3 regions of the Bacillus pfraonensis genome follow, and region 2 is predicted to be linked to each of the others. Evidence: predicted binding sites of a transcription regulator. Region 2 holds the regulator's gene; each other region holds the start of a gene.
What was found. The regulator Rex, encoded in region 2, represses fermentation and respiration genes when NADH is low (regulators of the CRP and FNR family bind a similar motif). The targets are predictions, from matches to a motif close to TTGTGAAATATTTCACAA.

Region 1 (7,613 bases), on a different contig from region 2:
TTGATTACTTCTTAAACTTCGGTATTGCAACAAAACCGTTATTATTAGCGGGAATTGGTTTAATCTATGCAGCAATTTACTTCGTAGTATTCTATTTCTTAATTAAGAAATTCAACTTGAAAACTCCAGGTCGTGAAGATGACGAAGAGTTAGCTGAAGAGGGAGATGCTCCAGTTGCAGGTTCTATTGGTGAAACTTATGTTGCGGCATTAGGCGGAAAAGACAACTTAACAGTTATTGATAACTGTGCAACTCGTCTGCGCCTACAAGTGAAGGATGCAAACTTAGTAAATGAACCAGCATTAAAACGTGCTGGTGCAAAAGGTGTTATGAAATTAAGTAACACAAGCGTACAGGTTATCGTAGGTACAAACGTTGAATCTGTAGCTGATGATATGAAAAAACATGTATAAATAATGGTGAAAGAGGATGTTCAAAAAGGTTGATAAAATCGCCCTTTTTGAGGGCATCCTCTTTTTTATAGAATTTTTATCGCCAATCTTACTTTTGAAAATTTTCTTTTTCCTTTTTTGTACATATTTGTTGGTAATATGTTCGTCACATGATAAAGTAAGGATGATATAAAATGAAATTTCCATTAGTTAGGAAAATTTAGAGGTCATACTTTTTTATGAAGTGATTAAATTATTGGTGAATAAGGGGAAAAAAGAACCATGAATGAAGAAAAAGATAGTGTCAGTATGAGAGCTCGTCGACCGATTACATACATAAAAAGAACGGTCATTCTCATTGTATTGTTTTCGCTTGTATATTTCGGATATACAAAAATTACTGCACATACTAAAAAAGAGAATACGTTAAAAGCAACGACAGAAGTAAAGAAAGAAACGGAACAAAAACCATCAGAACAAAAACCATCAGAACAAAAGCCATCAGAACAAAAACCATCAGAACAACCTCTAGAAGACACGCAGCAAGCCAAGGCTGCGGAAAAACCTGTCGAAGAACCGCCACAAGAAGTTAATGAGAATGCTGAGTTAGATGAGTATTTAAAGAGCAAAAATTTTAGTGGAACAGCAGTTGTTGTGAAAAATGGTAAAGTACTTTTAAATAAGGGATACGGGATGGCAAATCAGGAGAAAAAAATACCGAATAATTCACAAACAACATTTTATATTGGTTCAATTTCAAAGGCATTTGTAGCTACAGCGATTATGCAGCTAAAAGATCAAAATAAAATTCAAACAGAGGATACAATAGCAAAATATATTCCTGATTTTCCGAGGGGTAACGAAGTAAAGTTAGTTCATCTATTGACACACACATCAGGAATTCCTGAATATGAGGCAGGAGAAGATGATATTTCTCATGAGGAATTGTTGAAGCGAATTGGGCAGCAAAAACGTTTATTTAATCCAGGTGAAAAATGGAAGTATTCGGATTCAAATTACTCAATACTTGGTTACATCGTTGAAAAAGTTAGCGGGCAACCGTTAGAAGAGTATATTAAACAACATATTTTTGATGTTGTAGGGATGAAACAATCAGGTTTCGGAACGGAATTAGAGAAAACAAAGTATCCGTCGACTGGTTACAAGGTTGTAAATAATAATATGACAGTTCCTGCTATTCCAAATATGTCACAATTATATGGAAATGGTGATATATATACGAGTGCAAATGATTTATATTTATTTAATGAAGCGCTATTTTCTGGGAAGCTAATATCTAAAGAAAGCTATAATCAAATGTTTACAGCATTTAAAAAAGATTATGGATTTGGTTGGTATGTAAATCCGGGAAGTTACTCTAATCACGGTGTAATGCCTGGATGGAATTGCTTAAATGGATTTAGTAGAAGTGGGAATGTGTATGTTATTTTATTATCTAATATTCAAAATAACATTAAATCATTTGGTACGCTTAATAATGATATTTACACAATGCTACAGCATATTGAAGTGTAAGAGATTATCCTTGGGGGTAGTCTCTTTTTTACGAGTTGAGGAAGGATATATTTATTGAGATAATGGAAAAAATGGGGAGAAGGGTGATGTTATGAGTATTCATAAGCACCATGCACGAAATGCGAGACGAACTTTATATTTAGCTATTATTGTATGGATTATTATCATGATTGGATTTGTAGTGGAATATCAAAGCGGAACACTTTTTAGTTCAGAAAAGGAGAATCTGAAAGTAATAAGTGTTGTATTACCAGCATGTATGTTCCTGATTTATAGTTTGATAGAAAGAAGCAGAGCGAAAAAAATAGAAAGAATCATTCAAGATAAAGAAAGCTCTCTATTGTTGGATCAGCGGAGGTTTGTCGTTCGTAGGGAAACTAATTTTTTTACGACAATTACATACTTTGGACTAGATGGAAATACAATGGGGATGCTCAAAGAAAAGTATGATTCCCAGATTCAAACGATATGGAAAAGTATCTTATCCTTTTTCTTTAAAGGAATGTATGAGCAACAATTTTATTTATTCAATGAATTAGGAGAAGAGCTGTTAGTAATCAAGAAAAAAAGAGGTGTACGAAACTCATATACCTTTTATAGCTTAATGGGAGAGAAAATTGGGGAAATCAATCAATTGTTAAGTTTAACAAGATGGGAATGGTGCTTCTTATCAGTTGAAGGAAAAGAGATTGGGAAAGTAACAGGAGATTTATCTGCGACATTGCAACAGGGGAAATGGCAAGATGGCACTTATATCGATGTGAAAGAGGATGGCATTCCATTAGAAGCGGTTCAATATTTCTCAGCAAGTGGAGGATCACTTATTACAGTATCTGTAGCGGAACATGCGGAATTAGAATCAGCGATATATTACGCTGTGGCTGCAATTATAACTTTGAAAAATTAAAAACATCTAAAACGTTATCTTCGTTATTCTAGATTATGCCTTAATTTAATCACAAGCTATATCTTATTCATTATGAAAAGAAGTGTACCAAACAGGTACACTTCTTTCTATTCTGTTTTAGAAAAAATATAACAGAATAAGATATAAGGGTATTACAGTTTGAAATGGGTATGACTCTTTATACCACAGAATAGGATTCATTTATAAGGATACCAAAAAAATACAATTAAGGAAAGTGTTAATTTAAAAGAGTTTTAATTGGAGTTAACACTATGTGTATAGTAATTTGCTCAATATTTCACAAACATGTCACAACTATCTCGTTCGCTTTTTCAAAAAAGTAGTATTCTAAATGTGTAAGCTGTTATATAAAAAATCTTAGTCCTGTACTAATCAAAAATGGAGGAGATTAGGATGACTCAAGTATTAGAAACTGTAAAAAATGCATGGACAAACTTTAAAGGTGAAAAATGGAAAGCAGAGATTGATGTTCGTGATTTCATTTTAAATAATGTAAACGTTTACGAAGGGGACGAATCTTTCTTAGCGGGAGCAACAGAAGCAACAAAACAACTTTGGAATCAAGTAATGGATTTAACGAAACAAGAACGTGATAATGGCGGCGTCCTTGATATGGATACAAGCATTGTTTCTTCTATTACATCTCACGGTCCTGGATATTTAAATAAAGATACTGAAAAAGTAGTTGGTTTCCAAACAGATAAACCATTTAAACGTTCTTTACAACCATACGGTGGTATTCGTATGGCAGAGCAAGCTTGTGAAGCTTATGGATATGAAATGGATAAAGAACTTAGTCGTATTTTCAGAGATTGGCGTAAAACGCATAACCAAGGTGTATTCGATGCATATACACCGGAAATGAGAGCGGCTCGTAAATCAGGTGTTATTACTGGTCTTCCAGATGCATATGGCCGTGGGCGTATTATCGGTGACTATCGCCGCGTAGCGTTATACGGTGTAGATCATTTAATTGAAGCGAAAAAAGCAGATTTGAATTTAACTGGCGGTGTAATGAGCGAAGATACAATGCGTTTACGTGAAGAGCTATCTGAACAAATTCGCGCACTGCAAGAATTAAAACAAATGGCAGCTTCTCATGGTTTTGATATTTCTAAACCAGCAACAAATGCACAAGAAGCATTCCAATGGTTATATTTCGCTTATCTTGCAGCGATTAAAGAGCAAAACGGGGCAGCAATGAGCCTAGGTCGTACTTCTACATTTTTAGATATCTTCATTGAAAGAGATTTAGAAAAGGGTACATTAACAGAAGAAGAAGCGCAAGAAATTGTCGATCATTTCATTATGAAATTACGTCTTGTAAAATTCGCAAGAACACCTGATTACAATGAATTATTCTCCGGTGATCCAACTTGGGTAACTGAATCTATTGGTGGTATTGCACTTGATGGTCGTCCATTAGTAACGAAAAATTCATTCCGTTTCTTGCATACATTAGATAATTTAGGACCAGCACCAGAACCAAATTTAACAGTTCTTTGGTCTAAACAACTACCACAGAAATTTAAAAACTACTGTGCGAAAATGTCTATTCATACATCTGCAATTCAATATGAAAATGATGATATTATGCGTCCGGAATATGGCGATGACTATGGTATTGCATGCTGTGTATCTGCAATGAGAATTGGCAAACAAATGCAATTCTTCGGAGCACGTGCAAACTTAGCGAAAGCATTATTATATGCGATTAATGGTGGTAAAGACGAAAAATCAAAAGCACAAGTTGGACCTGAATATGCACCAATTACTGCTGAAGTATTAGATTATGAAGAAGTAATGCATAAATTTGATATGACAATGGAATGGCTAGCAGGTTTATACCTAAATACATTAAATGTAATTCATTATATGCATGATAAATACAGCTATGAACGTATTGAGATGGCACTTCATGATACGAATGTTCTTCGTACAATGGCAACAGGTATCGCAGGATTATCTGTAGTAGCTGACTCTTTAAGTGCAATTAAATATGCGAAAGTAAAGCCAATTCGTGATGAAAACGGGATTGCAGTTGACTTTGAAATTGAAGGAGATTTCCCCAAATACGGTAACAATGATGACCGTGTAGATGAAATCGCAGTAAACCTTGTAAAAACATTTATGAACAAGCTTCGTAAACATAAAACATACCGTAATTCTGTTCATACCATGTCAATTTTAACTATTACATCTAATGTTGTATATGGTAAGAAAACAGGTAACACTCCAGATGGTCGTCGTACTGGGGAACCATTTGCGCCAGGTGCAAACCCTATGCATGGACGTGATACAAAAGGTGCACTAGCATCACTATTATCTGTTGCAAAATTACCATATGAAGATGCACAAGATGGTATTTCTAATACATTTTCAATTATTCCAAAAGCACTTGGTAAGGAAGATGATGTACAAATTCGCAACTTAGTATCTATGCTTGATGGATATGCAGTGAAAGAAGGACATCACTTAAATATTAACGTATTTAATCGTGAAACATTAATGGATGCAATGGAACATCCTGAAAAATATCCACAATTAACAATTCGAGTATCTGGTTACGCTGTTAACTTTATTAAATTAACTCGTGAACAACAAATTGATGTAATTAATCGTACAATGCATGAAAGCATGTAAGTAAAGAGTTTCCTTCTGCTTTTAATAAAAAAGCAGAGGGAAGCTGTTTCAATAAAGGAGGAAGTAACATGGTAAAAGGAAGAATTCATTCTGTAGAATCTTGTGGTACTGTTGATGGCCCAGGAATTCGTTATGTCATATTTACACAAGGATGTTTATTACGCTGTCAATATTGTCATAATGCTGATACGTGGGAAATTGGTAAAGGAAAAGAAATAACAGTTGAAGAAGTGATGCAGGATGTTACATGTTACCTTCCCTTTATTGAAGCTTCCGGAGGCGGCATCACAGTGAGTGGTGGGGAACCTTTACTGCAGTTAGATTTTTTAATTGAGTTATTTAAGAAATGTAAAGAAATCGGAATTCATACGACAATTGATTCTTCAGGCGGTTGCTATTCTGAAGAACCAGAGTTCCAAAGAAAACTAGATATTTTAATGGACTATACAGATTTAGTATTATTAGATTTAAAACATATCGATTCTAAAAAGCACCGTAAATTAACTGGTAAAACGAACGAACACATTTTACAATTTGCTCGTTATTTATCTAATAAACAAAAAACAATTTGGGTGAGACACGTATTAGTTCCAGGTGTTACTGATAGTGAAGAAGATTTGCAGAGATTATCTAACTTCATTCAAAGTCTTTCTAACGTAAAGAAAGTAGAAGTCTTACCATATCATAAGCTTGGTGTATATAAATGGGAAGCCCTTGGACATAAGTATCCTCTTGAAGGTGTAGAACCTCCAACAGAAAAAAATGTTCAAAATGCAAAAAATATTTTACAAGCAGTCTAATCCAAATGGATTAGACTTTTTGTTTTCTTTTCATAAAATCTAGAGTATATCTGAAGAAAAGAGTATACTGAAAGTAGAATATCCATATTTTTGTAAAGAAATAAGAGGATAAATTTACATAATTGTAAAGGGAAAACCAAATAGTAACAAGAATTAAGAAGTAGCAGGGCGAGTATCATGAAGTATGATCATTTGTAAGTTATTGCGAAAGCTCTTATAGGAAAGTATAATATAAAGATATGAGCACAGATAGGATTAAGGGGTCAATCTTATATGCTTTGCATATCCACGACAGGTACATAGCTAACATGAAAGTGTTGGAATCCAAACATGTAATTTTTTTTAGGAAAATGTTTTTCCTATTGTCGTATATGCAATACGGGAAAGCGAAAAAGCTAGGAGTGGATTTGTTTGATAAAAAACCCCAAGGTTTTAATATTAACTGCACATTACGGTAATGGTCATGTGCAAGTAGCAAAAACATTAGAACAAACATTTCGTCAAAAAGGAATTGAAGATGTGATTGTTTGTGATCTATTTGGAGAATCACATCCGGTCATAACGGACATTACAAAATATCTATATTTAAAAAGTTATACAATAGGTAAAGAGTTATATCGTTTGTTTTATTACGGTGTAGAGAAAATTTATGATAAAAAAATCGCATCGTGGTATGCAAACTTTGGGAGAAAGCGTTTAAAAGCACTCTTGCATGCGGAAAAACCAGACATTGTTATTAATACATTTCCGATTATTGCCGTACCAGAATTGAAAAAACAAACAGGTTTTTCAATTCCTGTTTATAATGTGCTAACAGATTTCTGTTTGCATAAAATATGGATTCATCGTGAAGTAGATCGTTATTTTGTCGCAACAGATCATGTGAAAAAAGTAATGGTTGAAATCGGTGTGCCTTCAGAGCAAATTGTGGAAACAGGGATTCCGATTCGTAGAAACTTCGAGTTAACTATGAATTCAGAACTTATATATAATAAATATCAGTTATCTCGAGAGAAAAAGATTTTGCTTATTGTAGCAGGGGCTCATGGTGTATTAGGAAATGTAAAGGAATTATGCCAATCATTTATGTCAGTGCCTAATCTGCAAGTAGCTGTTGTGTGCGGAAAAAATGATGCTCTCAAACAGGAATTGTTAGTACTGCAGGAACAGGATCCTGAAGTACTAAAAGTATTTGGCTATGTAGAAAACATCGATGAGTTATTCCGTGTCACTTCTTGTATGATTACGAAGCCGGGAGGCATCACATTAAGTGAAGCAGCAGCTTTACAAGTACCTGTCATTTTATACAAACCT
Region 2 (7,613 bases):
TGCAGTTGCTGTACCACTTTCAATAATGTCTGTGTACAGTGTACCTTGTGCTAAGAAGTCCATTCCTTCTAATTTAGAAGCCTCATCATCAAATACGTAAATGAATTCGTTACCGATGATTTTACGTTTTTGCTCTGGATCTTCAACGCCTTTTAATTTATTCATAAAACGTTCTTTCGCATCCACTTTAATAACGTTCATGTGGAAGCCTTCGCTAAATGTTTTCATAACACCTTCTGCTTCACCTTTACGAAGTAAACCGTGGTCAACGAAAATACATGTTAATTGATCACCGATTGCTTTATGAATTAATACCGCTACAACAGAAGAGTCTACACCGCCACTAAGTGCGCATAGTACTTTTTTGTCACCAACAGTTTCACGGATTTTCTCTAATTCCACTTCAATAAAGTTTTCCATGTTCCAGCCTTCAGAACATCCACATACGCCGAATACGAAGTTTTTGATTAAATCATTTCCGTGCTCAGAGTGACGTACTTCTGGGTGGAATTGTACGCCGTATAGGTTTTGTGCTTCATTACTCATACCAGCAATTGGGCAAGAGTCACTTGTTGCATCCACTACGAACCCTTCTGGTAAACCTGTTACTAAGTCACCGTGGCTCATCCATACAACTTGCTCTTCTGGAAGGTTTGCATATAATTTTGATTCGTTCTCTACTTTAAGAACTGCTTTTCCGTACTCACGATGGTTTGCACGTTCTACTTTTCCACCAAAGTGTTTTGTCATAAGTTGCATACCGTAGCAAATACCAAATACCGGTAATCCTAATTCAAAGATTTTTTCATCACAGTGGAATGCATTTTCACCATATACACTGTTTGGTCCCCCAGAGAAGATAATCCCTTTTGGATTCATTGCTTTAATTTCTTCTGCAGTAATTGTATGTGGATGAAGTTCACTGTATACACCGAACTCACGAATTCGACGTGCAATTAACTGATTGTACTGACTCCCAAAATCTAAAACGATAATCGTATCGTGCTGTTTTTTCAAAATAATCACCCCAACGTTAGTTCTGTATATAAATATTTTCACCAATTTGGCAAAAAGCATTACCAATATAATAAAAAAAGCCAGTCCTCCGCCCTCAGTCTCATAACAAAGAAAAGGCAGGGGTCTGACTTTATAAAGATAGTATTCCGCTCTTTATAAATATAAGACGCACTGCCTTCATAGTCAGGTTGTTTACGGTAACCCGGTAGAGACTCTCAAACCATATCATTGAGGATATATGAAGGATTGTTTTATATTATCTTCCTAGATTCTAACAATGAAGTATCAATATGGTCAAGAGAGAAAGCGACAAAATTCTACAGAAATTATTTTCTCAGTGTGATTAAATCTTTATCGCAATAATTTTTCTTCCATGTACAACAAAAAAACATCCATCTCTATTAGAGATGGATGTTTTTTTATGCGAACGAAATTACATCATTCCGCCCATACCGCCCATGCCCATGCCGCCCATGTCAGGCATTGCTGGTGCATTTGGTTCTGGTTTGTCAGCAACTACAGCTTCAGTTGTTAAGAACATAGCTGCAACAGATGCTGCGTTTTGAAGTGCAGAACGAGTTACTTTTGTTGGATCTACGATACCAGACTCAAGCATATTTACCCATTCGCCTGTAGCTGCGTTGAAACCAACGCCTACTTTTTCGCCTTTTAAGCGTTCTACAACAACAGATCCTTCTAGACCAGCGTTGATTGCGATTTGGCGAACTGGCTCTTCTAATGCACGAAGTACAATGTTGATACCTGTTGCTTCGTCGCCTTCAGCTACAAGACCAGCTACTTTTGTATATACGTTCATAAGTGAAGTACCGCCACCTGCAACAATACCTTCTTCTACTGCTGCACGAGTTGAGTTAAGTGCATCTTCAATGCGAAGTTTGCGCTCTTTTAACTCAGTTTCAGTTGCTGCACCTACTTTAATTACCGCTACGCCACCTGCAAGTTTAGCAAGGCGCTCTTGTAATTTTTCACGATCGAATTCAGAAGTTGTTTCTTCTAATTGCGCGCGGATTTGACCGATGCGAGCTTCGATTTGTTGTGTATTTCCAATACCTTCAACTACAGTTGTGTTTTCTTTCGTTACAACAACTTTACCAGCGCGTCCTAAAGATTCAACTGTAGCAGATTTTAAGTCACGTCCTAATTCTTCAGTGATTACTTCGCCACCAGTTAAGATTGCGATATCTTCAAGCATTGCTTTACGACGGTCACCAAATCCAGGAGCCTTAACAGCTACTACATTGAATGTACCACGAAGTTTGTTTACTACTAACGTAGCTAACGCTTCGCCTTCTACATCTTCTGCAATGATAAGAAGTGGTTTACCTTGTTGTACCACTTGCTCTAACACTGGTAAGATTTCTTGAATGTTAGAAATCTTTTTGTCAGTGATTAAGATATATGGGTTATCAAGGACTGCTTCCATTTTGTCAGAATCAGTAATCATGTAAGGAGATGCATATCCACGATCGAATTGCATACCTTCTACTACATCTAATTCTGTTGTGAATCCTTTAGATTCTTCTAAAGTAATAACGCCGTCGTTACCAACGCGTTCCATTGCTTCAGCAATTAATTTACCTACTTCTTCGTCAGCAGCAGAGATAGCAGCTACTTGCGCGATAGAAGATTTACCTTCGATTGGTTTAGAAATCGTTTTTAATTCTTCTACTGCTGCAACAACAGCTTTTTCGATACCTTTACGAAGACCCATTGGGTTCGCACCAGCTGTTACGTTTTTTAAACCTTCACGAATCATGGCTTGTGCTAATACAGTTGCAGTTGTTGTTCCGTCACCAGCTACGTCATTTGTTTTGCTAGCAACTTCTGCTACTAATTTTGCACCCATGTTTTCGAATGCATCTTCTAATTCGATTTCTTTTGCAATTGTTACACCATCATTTGTAATAAGTGGTGAACCGAATTTTTTCTCAAGTACAACGTTACGACCTTTTGGTCCAAGCGTTACTTTTACTGCGTTTGCAAGAGTGTCGACACCGCGAAGCATCGAACGACGTGCTTCTTCACTAAATTTAATATCTTTTGCCATAATATTTGACCCCCTTGGATTTTTAAAATGTATATAATTAACCGATAACTGCTAAAATGTCACTTTCACGTAAAATCAAGTAGTCTGTACCTTCATATTTCACTTCAGTACCTGCATATTTTGAGAAGATGATAAGATCACCTGCTGCTACCTCTAAAGCAACACGCTCACCATTTTCAAGCACTCGACCAGTACCTACTGCAACAACTTTACCCTCTTGTGGTTTTTCTTTTGCAGTGTCTGGTAATACAATACCACTTGCTGTTTTTTCTTCTGCTTGAACAAGCTCAATTACAACGCGATCACCTAATGGCTTTAGCATGAACAATAACCTCCTCATTTTCCTATGTAAATTTTCTTTATTAGCACTCAAAGACTATGAGTGCTAACACACTTATAATAATAAATAATCTAAATTTCTTTTGCAAGTAAAAAAATCATAATTTTTTCGCAAATTACGATATAAACTTTTTCTATACAACAATAACAGCAATAATTCTCAAGAAAGCCTTTTTATATGAATCGGCTTTTCCACTTATCGTATGTTACAATATGAAGGATGCCATAAGTTATTTTCTCTATAGGTACTGCTTTTTCCTGTTATCTATTTCATTTTCAAATAAAGATTTACAAAAAAATAATAATACAAACAGTTATTACGTATCCCACGGCGGGATGTTCACATGTTTCCTCGCCTTATCTCATAAATTAGAGTTAGAAAGGATGGTTAACCCATTTGAAAAAACAATATTGGTGGATTATAGTTACATATATTCTGATGCAACTATCGGGAATTTTTGGCATATGGCTCCTTTTCAAAACAGGACTATATGATAATATGGCAGTTTCACGAGAGCAGAAAATGCAAATCATGGCTGGGCACTGGTCAATCATCAGCTTTTTTATTGCATTATGTATTATACTTTGGCTTCTTAGAACCGATATACGTGAAAGACATTTAGATACGAAGCGAGCTAGCATTCCTGCTACAATCGGCTGGATTTTTATCGGTTTCTTTTTAGCTATGTTTGCTCAAATACTTGCAGCTAATATTGAAATGCGATTATTAGGGATTAATCCTGGTTCTCAAAACACTCAAGATTTGATGGAAATAGCAAGAGCTACTCCATGGTTCCTTATTGTTATATCTATCATCGGTCCTATTTTAGAAGAGATTGTCTTTAGAAAGATTTTATTTGGAACACTCTATAAAAGATTTAATTTCTTTATCGCAGCCATTATTAGTTCGCTTGTTTTCGCGGCCATTCACTTTGATTTTACACACTTGTTAGTATACACTTCCATGGGGCTTGTTTTCGCTTTTCTATATGTGAAAACAAAACGAATCATCGTTCCTATTATGGCTCATGTCGCGATGAATACATTAGTCGCAATAACTCAAGTACTAGTAAGTAACGAACAAATACAAGAAATGATCAAACAAGCAGAAAAAATGCAAGGATTTATCGGAGGATTTTAAATATGAGGAACTCACCATTGTTCATGGCAGCACTGTATTTCCTTCTTGGATGTATCTTTACACGTTTCGCAATTACGAACGTTACAGATACAATTTGGAACTTTTGGACACTGCTGTTCGCTGCTATGGCAACAATTGATTTTAATTTGGCACTTCGACTTATCTTAGTCAAATTTACAAAGAAAAGGCAATAATAAAACGCAGAGGGATTTCCTCTGCGTTTTATTGTGGATAATTTTTCAAAAAATAAACGAGCGTTTGTAATTCTACAGCTAAATCAATATGATGAATTCTTATGTTTTCTGACACATTTAATCGTGCCGGTGTAAAATTTAAAATTCCATGTACATTTGTTTCGGCCAATCGATCTGCTACAGCTTGTGCAACGGTAGCAGGTACTGTTAATATTGCCACCTGTATATCATTTGTTAAACGTTCTTCTAATTCATCCAAATGATATACAGGAATTCCTCCGATTTCTTTTCCAACTTTCTCTTCATTGACATCAAACGCCATTTCAATCTTTGTATTATTATTTTTCGTGAAATTGTAATGTAAGAAAGCGGTCCCTAAATTACCCACTCCAATAAGTGCTACACGTGTTATATCATCTTGATCGAGCGTTTCTCGGAAGAATGATAGTAAATAATTCACATTATATCCATATCCCTTTTTCCCTAACGCTCCAAAATATGAAAAATCTCTCCGAATTGTTGCTGAGTCTACCTTTACCGCCTCACTCAATTCTGCCGATGAAACACGTTGCTTACCAGAAAGAGATAAATTTTGGATAAATCGATAGTATAGAGGCAATCGTTTGGCAGTGGCCTGTGGAATCTTTTGCTGATCCATGTAACCTCTCCTCTCTTCCTATCTTTGTTCACAGATTTAAAATAAATACATAAGTTTAGCACTTATGACTTTCCCTGTATAATAGAGAGAAGAATTCTCTCTTTATTTTAAACTATACACTATTTTTAGTATGATTGAGAAATATAAACATGGCAAAGTTAAGAAATTATTTGAGGTGAAAACATTGATTTTATTACAAGTGAATGGGCTTTCAAAATTATACGGTGCTGAAACAATTCTTGCAAACATTAAATTGGAAGTCCAAACAAAAGATCGAATTGCACTAGTTGGTCGAAATGGTGCTGGAAAATCTACATTATTAAAAATAATTGCCGGTGAATTATCTCACGATGGTGGAGAAATTATAAAGCCAAAAGATGTTTCTATTGGTTATTTAGCCCAAAATACAGGTTTGGAAACTTCTTTAACAATTTGGGATGAAATGCTTACCGTCTTTACACATCTGCAGCATATGGAGAAGAAACTTCGAAGGTTAGAGCAGGAAATGGGTAAGGAAGAGAACTTTTCAAATGCTGCTACGTACGAGAAATTACTCGCTGATTATGATCAATTACAGTTAGACTACAAAGATCAAGGTGGTTACCAATATGAAGCGGATATTCGCTCCATTTTAAGTGGACTTGGTTTTCCAGCGGAAACACACCAAACAACAATTTCCACATTAAGTGGCGGACAGAAAACAAGACTTGCTCTTGGGAAGCTACTATTAACAAAACCAGACTTACTCATCTTGGACGAACCAACAAACCATTTAGATATCGATACATTAACATGGCTTGAACAATATTTACAAGGCTATCCTGGAGCTATTTTAATCGTGTCCCACGATCGCTACTTTTTAGACAAGCTTGTTACACAAGTATATGAAATTTCTAATAAAGAGAGCAGACGATATGTTGGTAACTACAGTAAATATTTAGATTTAAAAGCTGCACTATATGAGCAAGAAATGAAACGTTATGAGAAACAACAAGAGGAAATCGCTAAACTAGAAGACTTTGTCCAAAAGAACATTGCTCGTGCGTCCACAACAAAACGTGCACAAAGTCGCCGGAAACAATTAGATCGGATGGAATTACTGACCAGACCATTAGGTGATTCTAAATCCGCATCCTTCCACTTTGATATCGAAAAACAAAGCGGAAACGACGTATTACAGGTAAAAGATGTTTCAATTGGATATGACAAAGAACCAATTATTGAGCATGTAAATATGCGATTAACCCGCGGTGATAGTGTCGCACTAGTCGGTCCAAACGGTATTGGGAAATCTACATTATTAAAGTCGATTGTAAATAAATTGAAGACGTTAAGCGGTGAAGTTTCTTTCGGTTCAAATGTATCTATTGGGTATTATGATCAAGAACAAGCAAACTTAACATCATCCAAGCGTGTTTTAAATGAATTATGGGACGATTATCCGCTAGAGCCGGAAAAAGAAATTCGCACGATACTCGGTAACTTTTTATTCACAGGGGATGATGTATTAAAGCCAGTATCTTCCCTAAGTGGTGGTCAAAAAGCTCGATTAGCTCTAGCAAAATTGATGATGCAAAAATCTAATTTATTAATTCTCGATGAGCCTACAAACCATCTTGATTTAAATAGTAAAGAGATTTTAGAAAACGCCTTAATTGATTATCCTGGAACTCTTTTATTCGTTTCCCATGATCGCTATTTCATTAACCGTGTCACAACTACAGTGGTTGAGTTATCAACAGAGGGAGCACAAGAATATTTAGGTGACTATGACTACTATATTGAAAAGAAAAATGAAATGATTGAACGGGCAGAATTTGAACAGCAAGAAAATGATGTACCTATTCAAAAAAGCGTTGCTCAAGAAAAATTAAGCTATCTTGAAGAAAAAGAACGTAAAAAGCAGGAACGTCAGCGTATCCGAAAAATTGAAGAAATTGAACAAAACATCGCAAAGTTAGAAGAAGAAATTGCACAATTAGAAGAGGAGCTTTGTTTACCTGAAGTATATGCTGACTACGAACGGGCTAGCGAGATTACAACAGCAAAGCAAACCAAACAAGAAGAATTAGAGAAGTTTATGGCGGAATGGGAAGAGTTACACGTATAACCCTTATATATTCATATGATAAAAACAAGGTAGTTGAAAGCCCCTCAACTACCTTGTTTATTTTTCAATACAAAAGACTATGGTCA
Region 3 (7,613 bases), on a different contig from region 2:
TTATATGCTACAAAACTAATTCTCGTGAAAAAACACTTTCTTTGCCGATTCCTCACTTCTTTTGTCATCCATGCAGGGAAGAGACTTCCTACATCGAAATCATTCAACAGGATATATATAGGAGGGATTTACCTTGGAATATAAAACACCCGTTATTGCGAAGAAGTTAGGTGTTAGCCCAAAGGCAGTGGTTCGGATTGCACAACAATTGAATCTCAATATAGAAAAAAACAAATACGGTCATTTCATTTTCACTCAAGACGACTTAGATAAAATGTTAGAATATCATCGTTCTCAAATCGAACAAACTTCACCACTAGCTACAGAATCATCAATTGATTTCGAAAAATTTGTTACACAATTAAATACCATTACACACCGTTTAAATCATATAGAAGAAAAAATGCAAGATAAAGCGGATGACGTCGTCAATTATCAATTGCTACAACATCGCAGAGAAATGGAAGAAATGATGAATAGAATTCAAAAATTAGAGGCTGCTCTTGAAAAAAAAGAACCACTTTACATCACACCTGATATCAAAACTGATATCGCACCAACTTATGAACGAAAAGAAAAACCGAAACGTCGCAAAATGATTTTCAGTATATTTGGATTTTAGTTCTTTTTTAAACGTTGATTCGCGCATGATAATTGACTCCCCCCTAGTCACATATCATGCGCTTTTTTATGTAATCCGATTGAGGTGACAAACGAAAAAACTTCCGCTAATGGAAGTTTTACTGTATAACAAAAAGGATGTCTCATTAAGACATCCTTTTTGTTACGATAACATCATGTCCATATCTTCTGCTGCAGTTGTAATAAGTTTTAAACCAAATGTTTCTTGTAATACATTAAGCACACCAGGTGAAATAAATTCAGGTGCCTTTGGACCGATACGAATATCTTGAATTCCAAGACTAAATAGTCCAAGTAAAATTGCCACCGCTTTTTGTTCAAACCAAGATAAAACAATACTAACTGGTAATTCATTCACTTCACATTGAAAAGCATCAGCTAAAGCCGCTGCTATTTTTATTGTAGAGATAGAATTATTACATTGCCCTAGATCAATGTAACGTGGGATTTCCGTACCTGGTACCACACCATAATCCACATCATTAAAACGGAATTTCCCGCACGAAGTTGTTAATATAACCGTTTCTTGTGGAAGTGACGTTGCTAATTCACGATAATACTCGCCGCCTTTACCTGGAGCATCACAACCTGCGATGACAAAAAAGCGCTTAATTTTCCCTTCTCTTACCGCCTGGATGATTTCTGGTGCTAATGATAATACTGTATTGTGATGAAAACCTGTTACGAGCTGTTCATCCGACTCCATATGTACTGCAGGAAGCTCTAATGCTTTTTTAATCAATGGTGCAAAATTATCATTTTCAATTTTCTGTACACCTTCAAGTCCGGCAATATCATATGAAAAGAAGCGATCAGAGTACGATCCTTTAATTGGCATAACACAGTTCGTTGTAGCTAATATTGCGCCGGTAAATTTTTCAAAGAGACGTCGCTGGTCATACCATGCTTTACCAATGTTTCCTTTTAAATGTTTATATTTTTTCAACTGTGGATATCCATGTGCTGGTAGCATTTCTGAATGCGTATAAATATTAATTCCTTTTCCTTCTGTTTGCTTTAATAATTCCTCTAATGCAAATAAATTATGACCCGTAACAACAATTGCCTTACCTTCTACTCGATTTTGTGTAATTTGAACAGGTTCTGGAACACCAAAATGATTCGTATGTGCCTCATCTAACAACTCCATCACTCTTAAAGCTGATTTTCCAACTTTCATAGCCATATCAATATGTTCTTGTTCATTAAAGTTAGAATTCGTTAATGTCATATATAACGCTTCATGAGTTGTAGCATCTACAAATGGATCTGTATGCCCTAGCTGCGCAGCGTGAGTACGATAAGCAGCAATTCCTTTTAATCCAAATACAATCGTATCTTGTAAACTTGCAATTGTTTCATTTTTCCCGCAAACACCGATTATTTTACATCCACCTGTTGGCGTTTGTTCACATTGATAGCAAAACATATCCCCCACCCTTTCCTAATCAATCATTACAACTAAAGCGTAATATACATGAAGAGAAAAGGATGTGATATCAATCACAATAATTTATAAGAATTTGTGACACTTCACCTTGTTAACATAATATTTTTACTGTTTTCTTTTATTAATGCTTGGGCATGAGCATTCCCTTGAATAACATCTCGAAATTCTTTTAAAGAATACAAATGCGTTAATCCTTTCCGAGCATGAATCCGAACAGGTACCCCTTGCAATGTATCATGAAAAGGAAACGGATCATCGATTGGCTCAATTGGAAAACCAAGTGTAAGTAAATACATATACATTCTTTTTGTAACAACAGCAATATACCACTCAGCTTTCGTTTCTAAAGCGTGTATAAATAAAATAGCTGTTAACCTTTTGAAATGTCCTCTCCCGCGCGACGTTTTCACAATACTTAACTTTCCTATTTCATAAACATTTTTTAACCCTTTCACCAATTCATTTTCAGAAAACGGATAGAAAAACTCAGAATTAGAATGTTCAGGTGTCGTATATCGAATACACTCTACTGTACCGATAGCATGCCCACCTTCTATTAATAAAAATCGTGATGGATTTAAATTACGTTCTACAAACATTAACTCTCTCTCTTCACAAAAATCTCCCCACAGTTGCTCGAACCAAAAATGTTCTTCCTTTGTTTGAACACGCTGGAACATATTTTCCCGCCTTTCCCATCACCGTTCTACATTTTGATAACGCTTTCATCATATATCATATAAGAACAAATCTCCGCATGCAACTAAAAATATTTACTAAATTAATATATTCTATAAAACAAAGCAATCTCCTATTCAAGTTTTAGATTCATGTGAAATTTTTACAATACTTAAAAATACTTTACATTCATCAAAATTGTATGAAACACTAGACTGTCTTTACTCATAAAGTGTATGTCTAACTATTCATATAAAGTACACCAATTCAAAAATACTATCATTTTCCTTACTGCAAAATTTAATTTACCTACACAAAAAGAAACCCTTTCCACAGAGGAGGATTTCTTTTTATGTTCCAATATTTTTTAACCACTTCTCAAAAATTTGCACAAGGCCGTGTTTTCCAGCTAATTTCTCTTCTCCTTGCTTCGTTTTATATGGATATAATTGCAAAAAGACTCCGCAACCAGCTTCTATTTTCTTCCCATGCATATGACTGCCTGGGTATACGCAAATCACTTCATGGATTGCCCTTCGATGAAAAATACGTTTTCCATCTTGTTCTTCCACATATTTAATGGACCAATATTTGTACATTTGCTCTGTTGCTTTTGTATTACCTACAGGCTGAAAAATATTAAACATCGGACTATATTTCACTTCAATAATAATAGACGATTGGTACTCATAACGTTCTCCTTGCTTCACATAACAATCTAGACGAATGTCTGGCTTTTTCGTATCTTCTCCATTATAAAAATGACTACCTTTACTAAGTGCAATAAGCGGATGCGTTTCAATAAGATCATTAAACGCTACATGGATTTGGATGTTTTCACGATTTAAAACAATTGTTGTGCCGTCTTGCAAACCATCCAAATAAAAATAGGTTTGAATTTGTTCACGCAGTGGAATTTCATCTTTAAATGCTAACTGTTGCAATAGAGAAATAATGATGAAAAATGCATAATACTCATACACTAAAAACGTGGGTTTATAAACAAATAATAAAGCTGGAGATTGTTGATTATAACGTGGTAGAAACTCTAAATGATATAATAGTTGCCTGTGTGTAACAGGTAAAGCATGCATAGTTATATTTGTTTTTTCAGAAACGCCTCTCCAGAATGGAGAATTCAACAAATTTTGAAAGTACAGTACAGCTTGATGTACAATATGATTTAAAATTTTATACTCTTGTATTTTCACGGACGCTTTCCGTAAGTCTGCCTCTTTCAGCAAATGAATATTCCGATATTTTTGCTTCTCCCTGTCTGTTACAGATCCGTTTCTTTCAATGGTTTTCATAATTGTTTTCACAGATTGATATTCCTCTTTTTTTGTATGCGTTGCTCGTTCTAATATTTCAATTGTCTTTTGTAAGAATGTCTGCGCTTCAAGCAAATATTGATAAAACTGTTTCGTTGTAAATTTCAGAAAAGCATTCTCCAAACTATTTATTTGTTCTATAAATCTACGGTTATAATGCTTAGCATAAGGCTTTTTCTCGCTCATTATCACACTTTTCATCGTCGCTTTTCGTTCCCTTATTTCCCACTCATACCTATCTATATACCTAGTGCTCTCTTCAACTTTTTTATAAAGCTGTTTTATTTTTTTCATTTTTTGTGGCAGCATTCGAAGTAGTATTAAATAAGAAGAGTCTTCAATATCAATTAGTGTTGAGAATGTCTTTTTATAATAACCGCGGTCTAGCATAATTTCATTCAAAATGGACTTCACATAATTTTGAATCGTTTCGAATTGATCATCAACAAAATTTTTAGGGACAATTTGAAACGCTCCATAATATACGTCTTCTTCCACTTGCACCTCAAAATGATACAAACCGCAGCGCCAGGGATAAAAAAAATCTGTTTTTCCATGTTCATATAATAATACTTTTTGTTTTTTTTCATGCAATTCATATTGCCATTCTTTCTTGTCTTTTTGCCCTTCATACACTTTATTCCATATAAAAGTGACACGAACCGGCTTTTGGCAATGTAACATCAAGCGTAATGCTTTTAATTCTTGCACTTTATAAACACAATGCGCTATTGTTGTTGTGCGTTTACAAAGACGATTCAAAAATACAAAGTCTCCCTTCCCTTCCGTTCCAATAATTAATTTTAATACAAACGGGAGCTTATCTTTTGTGTCTACAATTTCCGTCGCATGTTCCTCCTCATTTGGCATACCCATACAACTCCAATTCACGCCGTTTTTGTCTTATATAAGCTAGAGAATGTTCAAATGCCGAGACACAATTCGCAAGTGGCGATTGTAATAATGCTACCAGCGATAGACCTTTCTTTTCATCTTCACGAAGAAGTGGACCAATTGTCATTTCCGTACCACGTAATTTTGTTAAAACACGTTGTTTTACTTGCAAATCAAAGCCTTCTTCTCGGCTAATCATATAAGATTGATTATCTTTTTGGGGGATATTTTGCAAATAAGTTGCAATCGCAGCAGCACATCGAAAAGAAACACCTTTCGATGCGTCATGTGATGATATTAAGCCATGTAATTTGTCTAGTAGTTCTAATTCCTCTTCAGAAAACACATCAATTATCTCTTTATTTCGTAACCAATTCATACGAAATTCTCCTGTTGTAACTTGCAGTGGCGGGATTTGTATCCCTTGATTTTGCTGCATATTGATTTCACAGAATGGAATTTTTTGAAGTGTAATGAGGTTTGCTCGATCTAATAAGCGATCCGATAATTCTTTCGTTGTTTCATCAAAATTCACAGTTCCGATAAAAATAATATTTTCACCAATTTCGATTTTTGATGGAACTATATTTTCGATCTCATTTCCTTCCTCATATAAAGAAAGGATACGATTTTTCTTTTCTAATTGAAGAATAGATAAGAATGGTGTAAACCAATGTTCAATATGTGACATATTCATTTCATCAAATACAATCATATAAAGTTGATTTGGATTTTCATATGCTTTTAATAATGTTCGAACTAACTTCGTTTCACTCTCGATATATGTTCCATTTGGATGCAGATAGCCTAGTATATCGTGTGGTTCTTGATAAGATGGAGAAATTGGAATCCATAATAATTCTTCTCCATACGTTAATCCTAATGCTTCGGCATACGCCTGCACAAAGCTTGATTTTCCGATTCCTGGGATACCAGCAAGAATTGTTAACAGATTTGTTTTTACGCTAATATGAAAATTAAAAATATCCGTTGCATCTAAATACAATCCTTTATTATTGATTACATCCTGTACATATTGTATAAATGTAGATTCACGTTCATTCCATTCTGGTTCTTCTTTTTGCATTTTTATGTCTACTACTTCCACTCTTTTTCCTTCTTCTGTGATTTTCTTTAAAAGCTGATCATACATATTTTCTCGTACAAAATACAAATGATCATCCGCTTTCACTTCTATATACTTGTTCCAATTATCAACCTCGATATATTTACATTCCTTTTTTTGTTCGCAATATGCAATTGAACTAATGGATGCTTTTAATGATAAATTTCCATATAATCTCCCCTCATACCATAATAGTTCAGGCACTTCGAAATCTTGTGGAAATTTAGGAATAAGGAAAGATAAATATCCATTACCTAGTTTTCGTTCTAAAGATTCTCTTTTTTTATATCCTACTAATCTGGGCGACGGAATGATCTTATATCCATCCGCGATTTCTCGTTGTTCTGTACATATTAATTCAACGTACAAGTTCCCTCTTTCATAATAAAGGCGAAATAGTACCAATTGTCTTTCTAACTTTTTTTTCTTCAAGTCCGCAAAGATTCTCTCATTTTTTTTGTTTGCATATAGCCCTTCAAATAAATATGTTTCGCCTTCAAATTGCGATTTCAAGATTGAAGGGATTTGTGAAAGACATTGTACAGAAAAAGTACCTTTTTTGTCTTCCTCACCTTCAACAAACTTCCCAAGAAACCTCATGTGATACATCCGCTTTATAAAACTGGAGTGGAGAGCTTTATGTAACTTCAATACGAATCACCTTCTTTTTTTCATGCTGTTCTTATTGTATGAACTATAAAAGAAAACTAGAAACAAAAAACCTGACGTACTACGTCAGGTTCAAAAAGTAAAACTTATATTAATGAGAAGGAAAAGCCTTTTTCTCCTGCATAATCGCATTGTTAGCAATTTTCATTTTAGCAAGTACATATCGTAGTTTATCCTCAGCATTTTCATCTTTATTATGCTGCAGACTTGCTAAAGTCTCCACAGAACCAGCCAAATTTTCAATTGCTCCACGTAATTCGGGATGATGATTAAAAAACGATTCTTGCACTAATACTTTTCGCAAATCACTTGCCAATTCCATAATTCTTAATAATTGTTCTTTTTCTTTCATTCTCATCCCTCCTAAACATCTTATATATTAGATATTCTGTGAATAAAATAAAATTCCTTGTATGTAAAGAAAAAAAGTCCTTCAGAAGGACTTTTTACATTTTTATAGTACCTGTTACAAGCATATAAAGTGATACTGCTGCTGCAATCACAATTACACCCATAACATATCTCTCCATGCCAGAAAAACAGCGATTTCCTTTTTCCTTTCGAGCAAACATATAAACAACAAGTCCAATCCCATATACGATTGAGACAAGTAATAAGTTTTTTAAGCCTGCTGCATAAATCAACCATACAGAATATAATGAAGCAATTAAAGCGAGTATTCCATTTTTTAGTCTCGCACGTTTTAGTTCCTTCGTTACGACTAATTTCAACTGATAAAGTGCTGATAATAAATACGGAAGTAAAATAGATGTAGACGCGATAAAATACATCATTTGATACGTTGATTCCGAGAATAAAACGA

Region 1: pflB (formate C-acetyltransferase) is a predicted target of Rex. The motif match lies at 3,122-3,139, and genes of this name have one in related genera.
Region 3: hcp (hydroxylamine reductase) is a predicted target of Rex. The motif match lies at 2,134-2,151, and genes of this name have one in related genera.

The regions. Positions count from the first base shown of each region.
Region 1 is NZ_JAHCDO010000024.1:25,253-32,865, reverse strand. It holds gene nagE (N-acetylglucosamine-specific PTS transporter subunit IIBC) at 1-413, shown strand, start outside; gene KFD70_RS21240 (serine hydrolase) at 675-1,928, shown strand; gene KFD70_RS21235 (sugar ABC transporter ATP-binding protein) at 2,020-2,835, shown strand; gene pflB (formate C-acetyltransferase) at 3,250-5,499, shown strand; gene pflA (pyruvate formate-lyase-activating protein) at 5,568-6,299, shown strand; gene KFD70_RS21220 (diglucosyl diacylglycerol synthase) at 6,711-7,613, shown strand, end outside.
Region 2 is NZ_JAHCDO010000048.1:3,445-11,057, reverse strand. It holds gene guaA (glutamine-hydrolyzing GMP synthase) at 1-1,017, opposite strand, end outside; purine riboswitch at 1,178-1,279, opposite strand; gene groL (chaperonin GroEL) at 1,451-3,085, opposite strand; gene groES (co-chaperone GroES) at 3,123-3,407, opposite strand; gene KFD70_RS26690 (CPBP family intramembrane glutamic endopeptidase) at 3,822-4,565, shown strand; gene KFD70_RS26685 (YdiK family protein) at 4,568-4,759, shown strand; gene KFD70_RS26680 (redox-sensing transcriptional repressor Rex) at 4,788-5,417, opposite strand; gene KFD70_RS26675 (ABC-F family ATP-binding cassette domain-containing protein) at 5,602-7,527, shown strand.
Region 3 is NZ_JAHCDO010000001.1:142,089-149,701, forward strand. It holds gene KFD70_RS00715 (chromosome segregation protein) at 134-622, shown strand; gene hcp (hydroxylamine reductase) at 785-2,071, opposite strand; gene KFD70_RS00725 (hypothetical protein) at 2,176-2,772, opposite strand; gene KFD70_RS00730 (hypothetical protein) at 3,121-4,971, opposite strand; gene KFD70_RS00735 (DUF8727 domain-containing protein) at 4,961-6,772, opposite strand; gene KFD70_RS00740 (LemA domain protein) at 6,882-7,142, opposite strand; gene arcD (arginine-ornithine antiporter) at 7,237-7,613, opposite strand, start outside.